One region of the Bacillus arachidis genome, then DNA from elsewhere that is predicted to be linked to it. Evidence: predicted binding sites of a transcription regulator. Region 1 holds the regulator's gene; the other holds the start of a gene.
What was found. Region 1 encodes Rex, which represses fermentation and respiration genes when NADH is low (regulators of the CRP and FNR family bind a similar motif). Its sites were predicted from a motif close to TTGTGAAATATTTCACAA; they were not measured.

Region 2: a site for Rex is predicted at 3,025-3,042, ahead of scfA (six-cysteine ranthipeptide SCIFF). Genes of this name have one in related genera too.

The regions. Positions count from the first base shown of each region.
Region 1 is NZ_CP127376.1:255,512-260,846, forward strand. It holds gene tsaD (tRNA (adenosine(37)-N6)-threonylcarbamoyltransferase complex transferase subunit TsaD) at 1-390, shown strand, start outside; gene QRY57_RS03130 (ABC-F family ATP-binding cassette domain-containing protein) at 670-2,595, opposite strand; gene QRY57_RS03135 (redox-sensing transcriptional repressor Rex) at 2,780-3,409, shown strand; gene QRY57_RS03140 (YdiK family protein) at 3,435-3,629, opposite strand; gene QRY57_RS03145 (CPBP family intramembrane glutamic endopeptidase) at 3,632-4,375, opposite strand; gene groES (co-chaperone GroES) at 4,789-5,073, shown strand; gene groL (chaperonin GroEL) at 5,111-5,335, shown strand, end outside.
Region 2 is NZ_CP127376.1:1,273,144-1,278,478, reverse strand. It holds gene QRY57_RS07940 (L-lactate permease) at 1-520, opposite strand, end outside; gene QRY57_RS07935 (hypothetical protein) at 760-1,119, shown strand; gene scfB (thioether cross-link-forming SCIFF peptide maturase) at 1,262-2,668, opposite strand; gene scfA (six-cysteine ranthipeptide SCIFF) at 2,796-2,945, opposite strand; gene trpA (tryptophan synthase subunit alpha) at 3,257-4,018, opposite strand; gene trpB (tryptophan synthase subunit beta) at 4,022-5,215, opposite strand; gene QRY57_RS07910 (phosphoribosylanthranilate isomerase) at 5,218-5,335, opposite strand, start outside.

The DNA.
Region 1 (5,335 bases):
GATTTTAGCTTTAGTGGATTGAAATCAGCAGTTATCAACACTGTGCATAACGCAAAACAGCGTGGAGAAGAAATCGCGCCAGAGGATTTAGCAGCTAGCTTCCAAGCGAGTGTAATAGATGTACTAGTAACGAAAGCGGTACGGGCAGCAGAGGCATATGGTGTAAAACAAGTGCTTCTTGCTGGAGGGGTTGCAGCAAATAAAGGACTTCGTGCTTCTCTAGAGGAAGAGTTTGCTAAGAAAGAGGATATTGAGCTAATTATTCCACCACTATCCTTGTGCACAGATAATGCAGCGATGATTGCAGCAGCAGGTACAATTGCATATAAGCAAGGAAAACGTACATCATTGGCTTTAAATGCAAATCCAGGATTAGATATTGAAGCATAGTTATACACATAATTAACCACAAATTGTGGATAAAGCCCATATTATCTGTTGATAATGTGGGCTTTGTTGTGAGTATAAAATGTGCATAACTTTTTTGTGGTCTGTGTATAATGTGGAAAAGTTATTTTTATATTTATATAATAATGGTGGATATGTGTATAAAGTTGTGGATAATATTATTAAGGTCAGACCTTCGACGATAACTCTTTGTATTGAAAATAAACAAGGTAGTTGAATAATTTTCAACTACCTTGTTTTCATCATATGAATATATAGGGCTTATACGTGTAATTCTTCCCATTCCGCCATAAATTTTTCTAATTGTTCTTGTTTTGTCTGCTTTGTTGTTGTAATTTCACTAGCTCGTTCGTAGTCAGCATATACTTCGGGTAGACAAAGTTCTTCTTCTAATGTTGCAATTTCCTCTTCTAACTTTGCGATGTTTTGTTCAATGTCTTCAATTTTCCGTATACGTTGGCGCTCCAACTTCTTACGTTCTTTTTCTTCAAGATAATTTAATTTTTCTTGAGCAATATTCTTTTGGATTGGTGTATCCTCTTCTTGTTGTTCGAATTCCGCACGCTCAATCATTTCATTTTTCTTTTCAATATAGTAGTCATAGTCACCTAAATATTCTTGTGCACCATCTGTTGATAACTCAACAACTGTAGTTGTGACACGGTTAATAAAATAACGATCATGAGAAACGAATAAAAGAGTTCCTGGATAATCAATCAAGGCATTTTCTAAAATCTCTTTACTATTTAAATCAAGATGATTTGTTGGCTCATCGAGAATCAGTAAATTAGATTTTTGCATCATCAATTTTGCTAGAGCTAATCGAGCTTTTTGGCCACCACTTAAGGAAGATACAGGTTTTAATACATCGTCCCCTGTGAATAAAAAGTTACCGAGTATAGTGCGAATTTCTTTTTCTGGTTCTAACGGATAATCGTCCCATAGTTCGTTTAAAACACGCTTAGATGATGTTAAGTTTGCCTGTTCTTGATCATAATATCCAATAGATACATTTGAACCGAAAGAAATTTCACCGCTTAACGCCTTCAATTTATTCACAATCGATTTTAATAATGTAGATTTTCCGATACCGTTTGGACCGACTAGTGCGACACTATCCCCTCGGGTCAAACGCATATTTACATGCCCAATAATCGGTTCTTCGTCATATCCAATTGAAACATCTTTTACTTGTAATACGTCGTTTCCGCTTTGCTTTTCGATATCAAAGTGGAAGGATGCAGACTTAGAGTCACTTAATGGCCTGGTTAGTAATTCCATTCGATCTAATTGTTTCTGACGACTTTGTGCACGTTTTGTTGTAGATGCACGAGCAATGTTTTTTTGGACAAAGTCTTCTAGCTTAGCAATTTCCTCTTGTTGTTTTTCGTAACGCTTCATTTCCTGTTCATATAGTGCGGCTTTTAAGTCTAAATATTTACTGTAGTTACCAACATATCGTCTGCTTTCCTTATTAGAAATTTCATATACTTGTGTGACAAGCTTGTCTAAAAAGTAGCGATCATGAGAAACGATTAAAATAGCTCCAGGGTAGCCTTGTAAATATTGTTCAAGCCATGTTAATGTATCGATATCTAAATGGTTTGTCGGTTCGTCCAAGATGAGTAAATCTGGTTTGGTTAATAGTAGTTTCCCAAGAGCAAGTCTTGTTTTTTGGCCACCACTTAACGTAGAAATCGTTGTTTGATGTGTTTCAACTGGAAAACCGAGTCCACTCAAAATGGAGCGAATATCAGCTTCATATTGATAACCGCCCTGATCTTTGTAGTCTAACTGCAATTGATCATAATCAGCGAGTAATCTTTCGTACGAAGTAGCATTTGAAAAGTTCTCTTCTTTACCCATTTCCTGTTCTAACCTTCGAAGTTTTGTCTCCATTTGCTGTAGATGTGTAAAGACAGTGAGCATTTCATCCCAAATTGTTAAGGAAGTTTCAAGACCGGTATTTTGAGCCAAATAACCAATTGAAACATCTTTTGGTTTTATCATTTCACCGCCATCATGAGATAACTCTCCAGCGATTATTTTTAACAATGTAGATTTTCCAGCACCATTTCGACCAACGAGTGCAATACGATCTCTTGTTTGAACCTCCAATTTAATGTTTGCAAGAATTGTTTCAGCACCGTATAATTTTGAAAGCCCATTCACTTGTAATAAAATCAATGTTTTCACCTCAAATAATTTCTTAACTTTGCCATGTTTATATTTCTCAATCATACTAAAAATAGTGTATAGTTTAAAATAAAGAGAGAAGTCTTCTCTCTATTATACAAGGAAAGTCATAAGTGCTAAACTTCTGTATTTGTTTCAATCATATGAACAAAGATAGGAAGAGAGGAGAGGTTACATGGATCAGCAAAAGATTCCACAGGCCACTGCCAAACGATTGCCTCTATACTATCGATTTATCCAAAACTTATCTCTTTCTGGTAAGCAACGTGTTTCATCAGCGGAATTGAGTGAAGCTGTCAAAGTAGACTCAGCAACGATTCGAAGAGACTTTTCATATTTTGGAGCGTTAGGAAAAAAGGGATACGGATATAATGTGAATTATTTACTATCATTTTTCCGTGAAACGCTCGATCAAGATGATATAACACGTGTAGCACTTATTGGAGTAGGTAATTTAGGGACCGCTTTCTTACATTACAATTTCACGAAAAATAATAATACAAAGATTGAAATGGCTTTTGATGTCAATGAAGAGAAAGTTGGAAAAGAAATCGGAGGAATTCCTGTATATCATTTAGATGAATTAGAAGAGCATCTAACAAGTGATATACAAGTGGCAATATTAACAGTACCCGCTACCGTTGCACAAGCTGTAGCAGATCGATTGGCCGAAACAAATATACACGGAATTTTAAATTTTACACCAGCACGATTAAATGTTTCAGAAAATATAAGAATTCATCATATTGATTTAGCTGTAGAATTACAAACACTAGTTTATTTTTTGAAAAATTATCCACAATAAAACGCAGAGGGATTCCCTCTGCGTTTTATTGTGGCTTTTTCTTTGTAAATTTGACTAAGATAAGTCGAAGCGCCAAATTAAAGTCAATTGTTGCCATAGCAGCAAACAGCAGTGTCCCAAAGTTCCAGATTGTATCTGTAACGTTCGTAATTGCGAAACGTGTAAAGACGCACCCAAGAAGGAAATACAGTGCTGCCATGAACAATGGTGAATTTCTCATATTTAAAATCCTCCGATAAATCCTTGCATTTTTTCTGCTTCTTTAATCATTTCCTGTATTTGTTCGTTACTTATCATAACTTGAGCTAATGCAACCATCGTATTCATTGCAACATGTGCCATAATAGGAACGATAATGCGTTTTGTTTTTACATATAAAAAGGCGAATACAAGCCCCATAGCAGTGTATACCAATAGATGTGTAAAATCAAAGTGAATTGCTGCGAATACAAGTGAGCTAATAATAGCAGCGATAAAGAAGTTGAATCTCTTATACAATGTACCAAATAAAATTTTTCTAAAGACAATTTCCTCTAAAATGGGCCCCATTATCGATATAACAATAAGGAACCAAGGAGTAGTTCTTGCAATTTCCATTAAGCGAGCTGTGTTTTCAGAACCAGGTTTAATGCCTAATAAACGCATTTCGATTGTGCCTGCAATTGTTTGAGAAAAGAAAGCTAAAAAGAAACCAATAAAAATCCAACCAATTGTGGCAGGAACACTGGAACGTGTTGTGTCGAAACGGCTTTCGCGAATATCTGTTCGTAATAGCCAAAGGACAACACATAGCGCAATGAAAAAGCTAATAATTGCCCAATGACCAGTCATGATTTGTATTTTTTCATCTCGTGTTAAACCGCTATTATTATAAAATCCGGTTTTTGCAAGAAGCGGTAATCCGATGATACCTGATAATTGCATCAGAATATATGTAACTATAATCCACCAATATTGTTTTTTCAAATTGGTTAACCATCCTTTCTAACTCTAGTTTATGAGATAAGGCAGGATAACATGTAAGTATCCAGCCATGGATACATAATAACGGTCTCTATTATTATTTTTTTGTAAATCTTTCATCGAAAGTGAAATAGGAGACAGGAAAAAGCTGTACCTATAGAGAAAATAACTTATGGCATCTTTCATATTGTAACATACGGTAAGTGGAAAAGCTGATTCATATACAAAAGGCTTTTTTAGAATTATTTCTGTTATTGTTGCATAGAAAAAGTTTATATCACAATTTGCGAAAAAATTATGATTTTTTTACTTGCAAAAGAAAATTAGATTATTTATTATTATAAGTGTGTTAGCACTCGGGGAACTTGAGTGCTAATAAAGAAAATTTACATAGACAAATGAGGAGGTAATTGTTCATGCTAAAGCCATTAGGTGATCGCGTTGTAATTGAGCTTGTTCAAGCAGAAGAAAAAACAGCAAGTGGTATTGTATTACCAGACACTGCAAAAGAAAAACCACAAGAGGGTAAAGTTATTGCAGTAGGTACTGGTCGAGTGCTTGAAAATGGTGAGCGTGTTGCTTTAGAGGTAGCAGCAGGTGATCTTATCATCTTCTCGAAATATGCAGGTACTGAAGTGAAATATGAAGGTACAGACTACTTGATTTTACGTGAAAGTGACATTTTAGCAGTTATCGGTTAATTATATACATTTTAAAAATCCAAGGGGGTCAAATATTATGGCAAAAGATATTAAATTTAGTGAAGAAGCACGTCGTTCGATGCTTCGCGGTGTCGACACTCTTGCAAACGCAGTAAAAGTAACGCTTGGACCAAAAGGTCGTAACGTAGTACTTGAGAAAAAGTTTGGTTCACCACTTATTACAAATGATGGTGTAACAATCGCAAAAGAAATCGAATTAGAAGATGCATTCGAAAACATGGGTGCAAAATTAGTAGCAGAA
Region 2 (5,335 bases), 1.0 Mb from region 1:
CTAATGGCATATTGATAAGCTGCGATCCGATAATTGTTCCCGTTGCCATCGCTCCCCATGAACTTGCTAGTAAACCGATAAAGGATAACAAAACTGCTTGAAACGGTTTATAGCCAAGTGAAAGAAAAATAGGAGCTGACACCATAAAACCAATTCCAAATCCACTTACTGATTCAATAAGTGGACAAATCCCAAAACACATTAAGAGCATTTGTAATAATCGATCCCGTGTAACATGCTCTATAAAGCGTGCAACTTGGTCAATGTAACCCATTTTGTTCATGAGATGAAATAAAAGAATACCAAAAAACAAAACATATCCGACGATAAAACAAATTAAACTGCCTTTAACCGTTGCATGTACAATTTCTCCCATTTGCAGTCGAAACATTGGCGTTAGTAAAACGATTCCACCGCATACAGCATAGGAAATTAATGAAGCTTTAAGCGATGTTTGCTTAAATACAAATAAACAAATAAAGATCATCATAATTGGAATAAGAGCCAACAAAACAGCCATACCATCATCTCATTTCTTATAAAATACAATTGTAACTATTATATAACAGTTGGCAGAATATTCAATTCATTTGTAACAGTTCTTCAAATTCCTTTATGCGATGCAGTAGTAGACACATAATACTCCTATGTTACCTTGGCGTATATACAATCTAAGTCAAGAAATACCCTCGTTGTTATTATCTAAATGGTATAATTTAGATAACAGTGTTCCATTTCACAAAAATGAGGAGGGGGCATATGGGAAGAGAAATACAGTTTGATAACGATAGTATGACGCTAAAATTAAATGGAGTAACAGGGTTCTTTGCCCTAAAATTGAAATTGAAAATCCCTTATAATACGATTCAAAATGTATATGTTGACTATTTTGATGCTCCACAATGGATGCTCCGAATGCCTGGAACTTCCATTTCAGCACTTAACATTTTTGAAGGTAGTTTTAAATATGCTGATGAATGGCATTTTCTCTCTTATGAAAACAGAGTACCTCTTGTAATGATCGAACTAGATGGTCATGAAAAATACAAATATGTCTTTTTTGAAATTGATAATCCTACTAACCTAGCTGCTGAGATTAGAAAACGGATAAGAGATTGATTAGAATTGTAATTATGTAAGGGAATGTAGATTTGAACTAAAGTCGCGATGTTTAAAAAAGTGAAGAAGCTTTCCACCTTTAGAGAGGCTGAGCATAAATCAAATTTTCGACTTATCTCTCAGCCTTATCATATCTTTATGCTTATTGAGCCACGGCTTGTTTGTTTCTTTCCATAGCTCTCATGGATTCGTCTACTTTAACCATCATGGAACATTCTACTCTCTTACGGAAGATGTCACAGCTGAAATCGTAGATTCCATTGATGGAGCCGGTCGCGTGCAGTGCGTTGGCAGGGCAACCGCCACTGCAGTAAAGTTTTGCCCAGCAGTCCTGACATTCTGGCTTCGAGTAGCAATTGCTCTCTTTAAATTGACATTGCATCTCTTGTTTTGTAATCCCATCCCAGATGTTTCCCATGCTGTATTCGTTATCCCCAATGAACTGGTGGCAAGGGAAAAGCTCACCCCATGGCGTAACAGCGAGATATTCAGTTCCTGAGCCGCAGCCTGAAATTCTCTTTTGGATGCAAGGGCCTTCTGAAAGGTCAAGCATGTAATGATAGAAAGTGAATCCATTACCTTCTTCCTCACGCTTTATCATTTCCTTAGCAAGAATTTCGTACTGGTTATAAATATCTGGAAGGTCCTCTTCGGTGAGTGCATATGGTTCCCCAGGATTACAGATAACCGGTTCCATCGAGAGCTTGTCGAAACCAAGATCTGCGATATGAAAAATGTCATTGGTGAAGTCAACGTTGTTGTGAGTATAGGTTCCACGCACATAGTATTCTTTATCTCCACGTTTTTTAACGAATTCCTGGAATTTCGGAACGATATAATCGTAACTTCCCTTTCCAGTTACTGTTTTACGAAGGTGATCATGGACTTCTTTTCTTCCATCAAGACTCAATACGACGTTGTACATTTCTTTATTCAAAAAATCAGTGACTTCATCGTTTAGCAACATACCATTTGTAGTAAAGGTGAAGCGAATCGTTTTTTTGTACTCTTTTTCTTTACTTCTTGCGTAAGCGACAATCTGTTTTACAACTTTCCAGGCCATAAGCGGCTCTCCGCCAAAGAAGTCGATGTCGAGGTTTCTGTGGTGACCGGAGTTTTCCAATAGGTAATCGATAGCTCTTTTACCAACCTCATAACTCATAATCGCTCTACTTCCATTGTATTTCCCTTGGCTGGCGAAGCAATATTCGCATGATAAGTTACATGTATGTGCAACATTGAGACAAAGAGCCTTTACATAAGTTTGGCGATTTGTTAAATCAATTGAGAGGCTCTTATATTCATCCTCAGTAAAGAGTTGCCCATCATTTTTTAGCTCTTCGATATCTGCAATGGTTTCCCGAATGTCCTTCTCAGAGATATCGGAATCATGTACGTATTTTTCTAACATCATTGTTATGATTTCTTCTGCAGCAGTAGTCTCATACAGCGCGATGATTTCATAAGCGAGGTCGTCAACAACATGTACTGATCCACTGTAAGTATCGAGTACAATGTTGTACCCGTTTAGTTTATATTGATGAATCATGATTAATAATCAAACTCCTTTTATCTATAAAGTAACACTTCCGTTAATGGAGCCTTTACTTCTTGTTCATACGGGATAAAAATGACCGCCCATCCGGAAAGCAGTTGGGCGGTATCTTTCTTCTTTTCTATCTGTTCATTGTGTTTTCACATTTTTGATTTGCAACTCCGCAAGACGTCTTGCAAGCTGATTGACAAGATGTTTGGCACGCACCACATCCGCCATGTTTTACTGTATCTGTCAGTTTACGAGTACTTAGTGTTACGATTCTTTTCATAACGTATCACTCCTTTTAAAGAATATTTTTAAGAAACACTTTTAATGTTTGTGAATGTTTTCACATTCAAAATTATAATTTGTGAATAAATTCACATTAATCCCAGAAATAATTTTAACAACACCTTTGGTTTACGTCAATCATTCGTGTTACGGAAATTCCACTAGATTGTGCGTATATTTTGATAAAGATTGTCTGCTTCTAATGAAAGTCCCTCATTATTCAACTGTTTGATTCATGTGTTTTCATACATAACAAACACCTTTATTTTCTAATAAAATAGAGGCCCCTTAACAGGTAGCCTCTTCTTATTATTTCACTGTAGCGATTAACTCACAAATTTCATTCTGCTTTCCTGTTTCTAATAACTCAATTACCTTACTCCCAACAACAACTCCATCACATACAGTAATCATTTCCTCTATGTGCTCAGCCTTCGATATGCCAAATCCAGCAACTACTGGAAGATGTACATGCGCTTTTACTTTTTCTAGGTAACTATGAATTTCTTGCTTAAAGTCACGTCTAACCCCAGTGACCCCCGCTACCGTTACCGCATAAACAAACCCTTGCGATTCCCTCGTAATCTTTTCAATCCGTTCAACTGGACTCGTTACTGTAACAAGTGGAATTAAAGCAATATTCGCATCACGAAGAAGTGGTGCAATAATATCTTGTTCTTCATATGGCAGGTCTGGAACGATAATTCCATCTACCCCAGCTTCAAGACAACTTCCGATAAACCGTTCTTTTCCAAATGCTAAAATCGGGTTTAGATAGGTCATAAGTACAAATGGAATATTTACTTCTTGCCTTACTTCCGCTAATGCCTGAAAGATTCCACCGAGCGTTGTGCCATTATCTAATGCTCGTTTTCCTGCTCTTTGAATTGTTGGTCCATCTGCAACTGGATCAGAAAAAGGGATACCAATTTCAACAATACTCGCTCCTGCTTCATCTAAGAAGCGAATTTGTTCCTTTAATGTTTCTAAGCCACCATCTCCCCCCATTACATATGGGATGAATGCTTTTTTTCCATTTTGAAACGCTGCCGTAATTCTTTCTACTCCCATCATTTACACCTCTTCCATATAACGTTTTATACTTTCAACATCTTTATCACCACGGCCCGATAAACAAATGACAAGTCCTTCACCTTGCTTCATCGTAGGCGCCAGTTTAAGTGCGTACGCTACAGCATGTGAGCTTTCTAACGCAGGAATAATTCCTTCTTTTTTCGTTAGTAACTGGAATGCAGCCAGCGCTTCTTCATCTGTAATTGAGTTGTAAGAGACACGGCCAATATCTTTTAGCAGACTATGTTCTGGCCCAACTCCTGGATAATCTAGCCCTGCTGAAATAGAATGTGCTTCCTGAATTTGTCCTTCTTCATTTTGTAGGAGATACATCATTGAACCATGAAGGACGCCAACGCTTCCTTTCGTTAGTGTTGCTGCATGCTTTTCTGTATGAACGCCTTTCCCTGCTGCTTCTACGCCGTAAAGAGCAACTTCTTCATCGTGTACAAATGGATAGAACATCCCCATCGCATTACTTCCCCCGCCAATGCAAGCCACAACTGCTTCTGGTAATTTCCCTTCAAGCGCTGCATATTGCTTCTTCGTTTCTTTCCCAATTACACTTTGAAAATCACGTACAATTTGCGGGAACGGATGCGGTCCAAGAACAGATCCCATTACGTAGTGCGTATCGTGCACGTGTGCAACCCAGTAGCGAAGCGCTTCGTTTACTGCATCTTTTAGCGTTCCACTACCCGCTGCAACACTTTCAACTTTTGCTCCTAATAGTTCCATTCTGAAGACGTTTAACTTTTGGCGTTTTACATCTTCTTCTCCCATGAAAATGACGCACTCTAAACCGAGTAATGCGCATACCGTCGCCGTTGCAACTCCGTGTTGTCCAGCTCCTGTCTCAGCTACAACCTTTTTCTTACCCATTCGTACTGCAAGAAGCGCTTGCCCAATTGTATTGTTAATTTTGTGAGCTCCTGTATGATTTAAATCTTCACGCTTTAAATAAATTTTCGCCCCGCCGCAATACTTTGTCAGGTTCTCTGCAAAATAAAGCGGTGTTTCCCTTCCAACGTACGTTTGTAAATAATGCTCCAATTCTTTCTGAAAGGCTTCATCTTGCATCGCTTCTTTATACGCTTCTTCTAATTCTAAAACGGACTGCATGAGCGTTTCTGGAACGTAACGTCCTCCATATATACCGTAATGACCTTTTTCATCTGGATATGCATATTTCATTCCTAACACTCCTTCGCTTTTCTAATAAATTGTTTTATTTTCTCACGATCTTTCCTGCCATCTGTTTCTACTCCGCTGCTGACATCTACCATATACGGCTTAACAATTTCAATCGCTTCT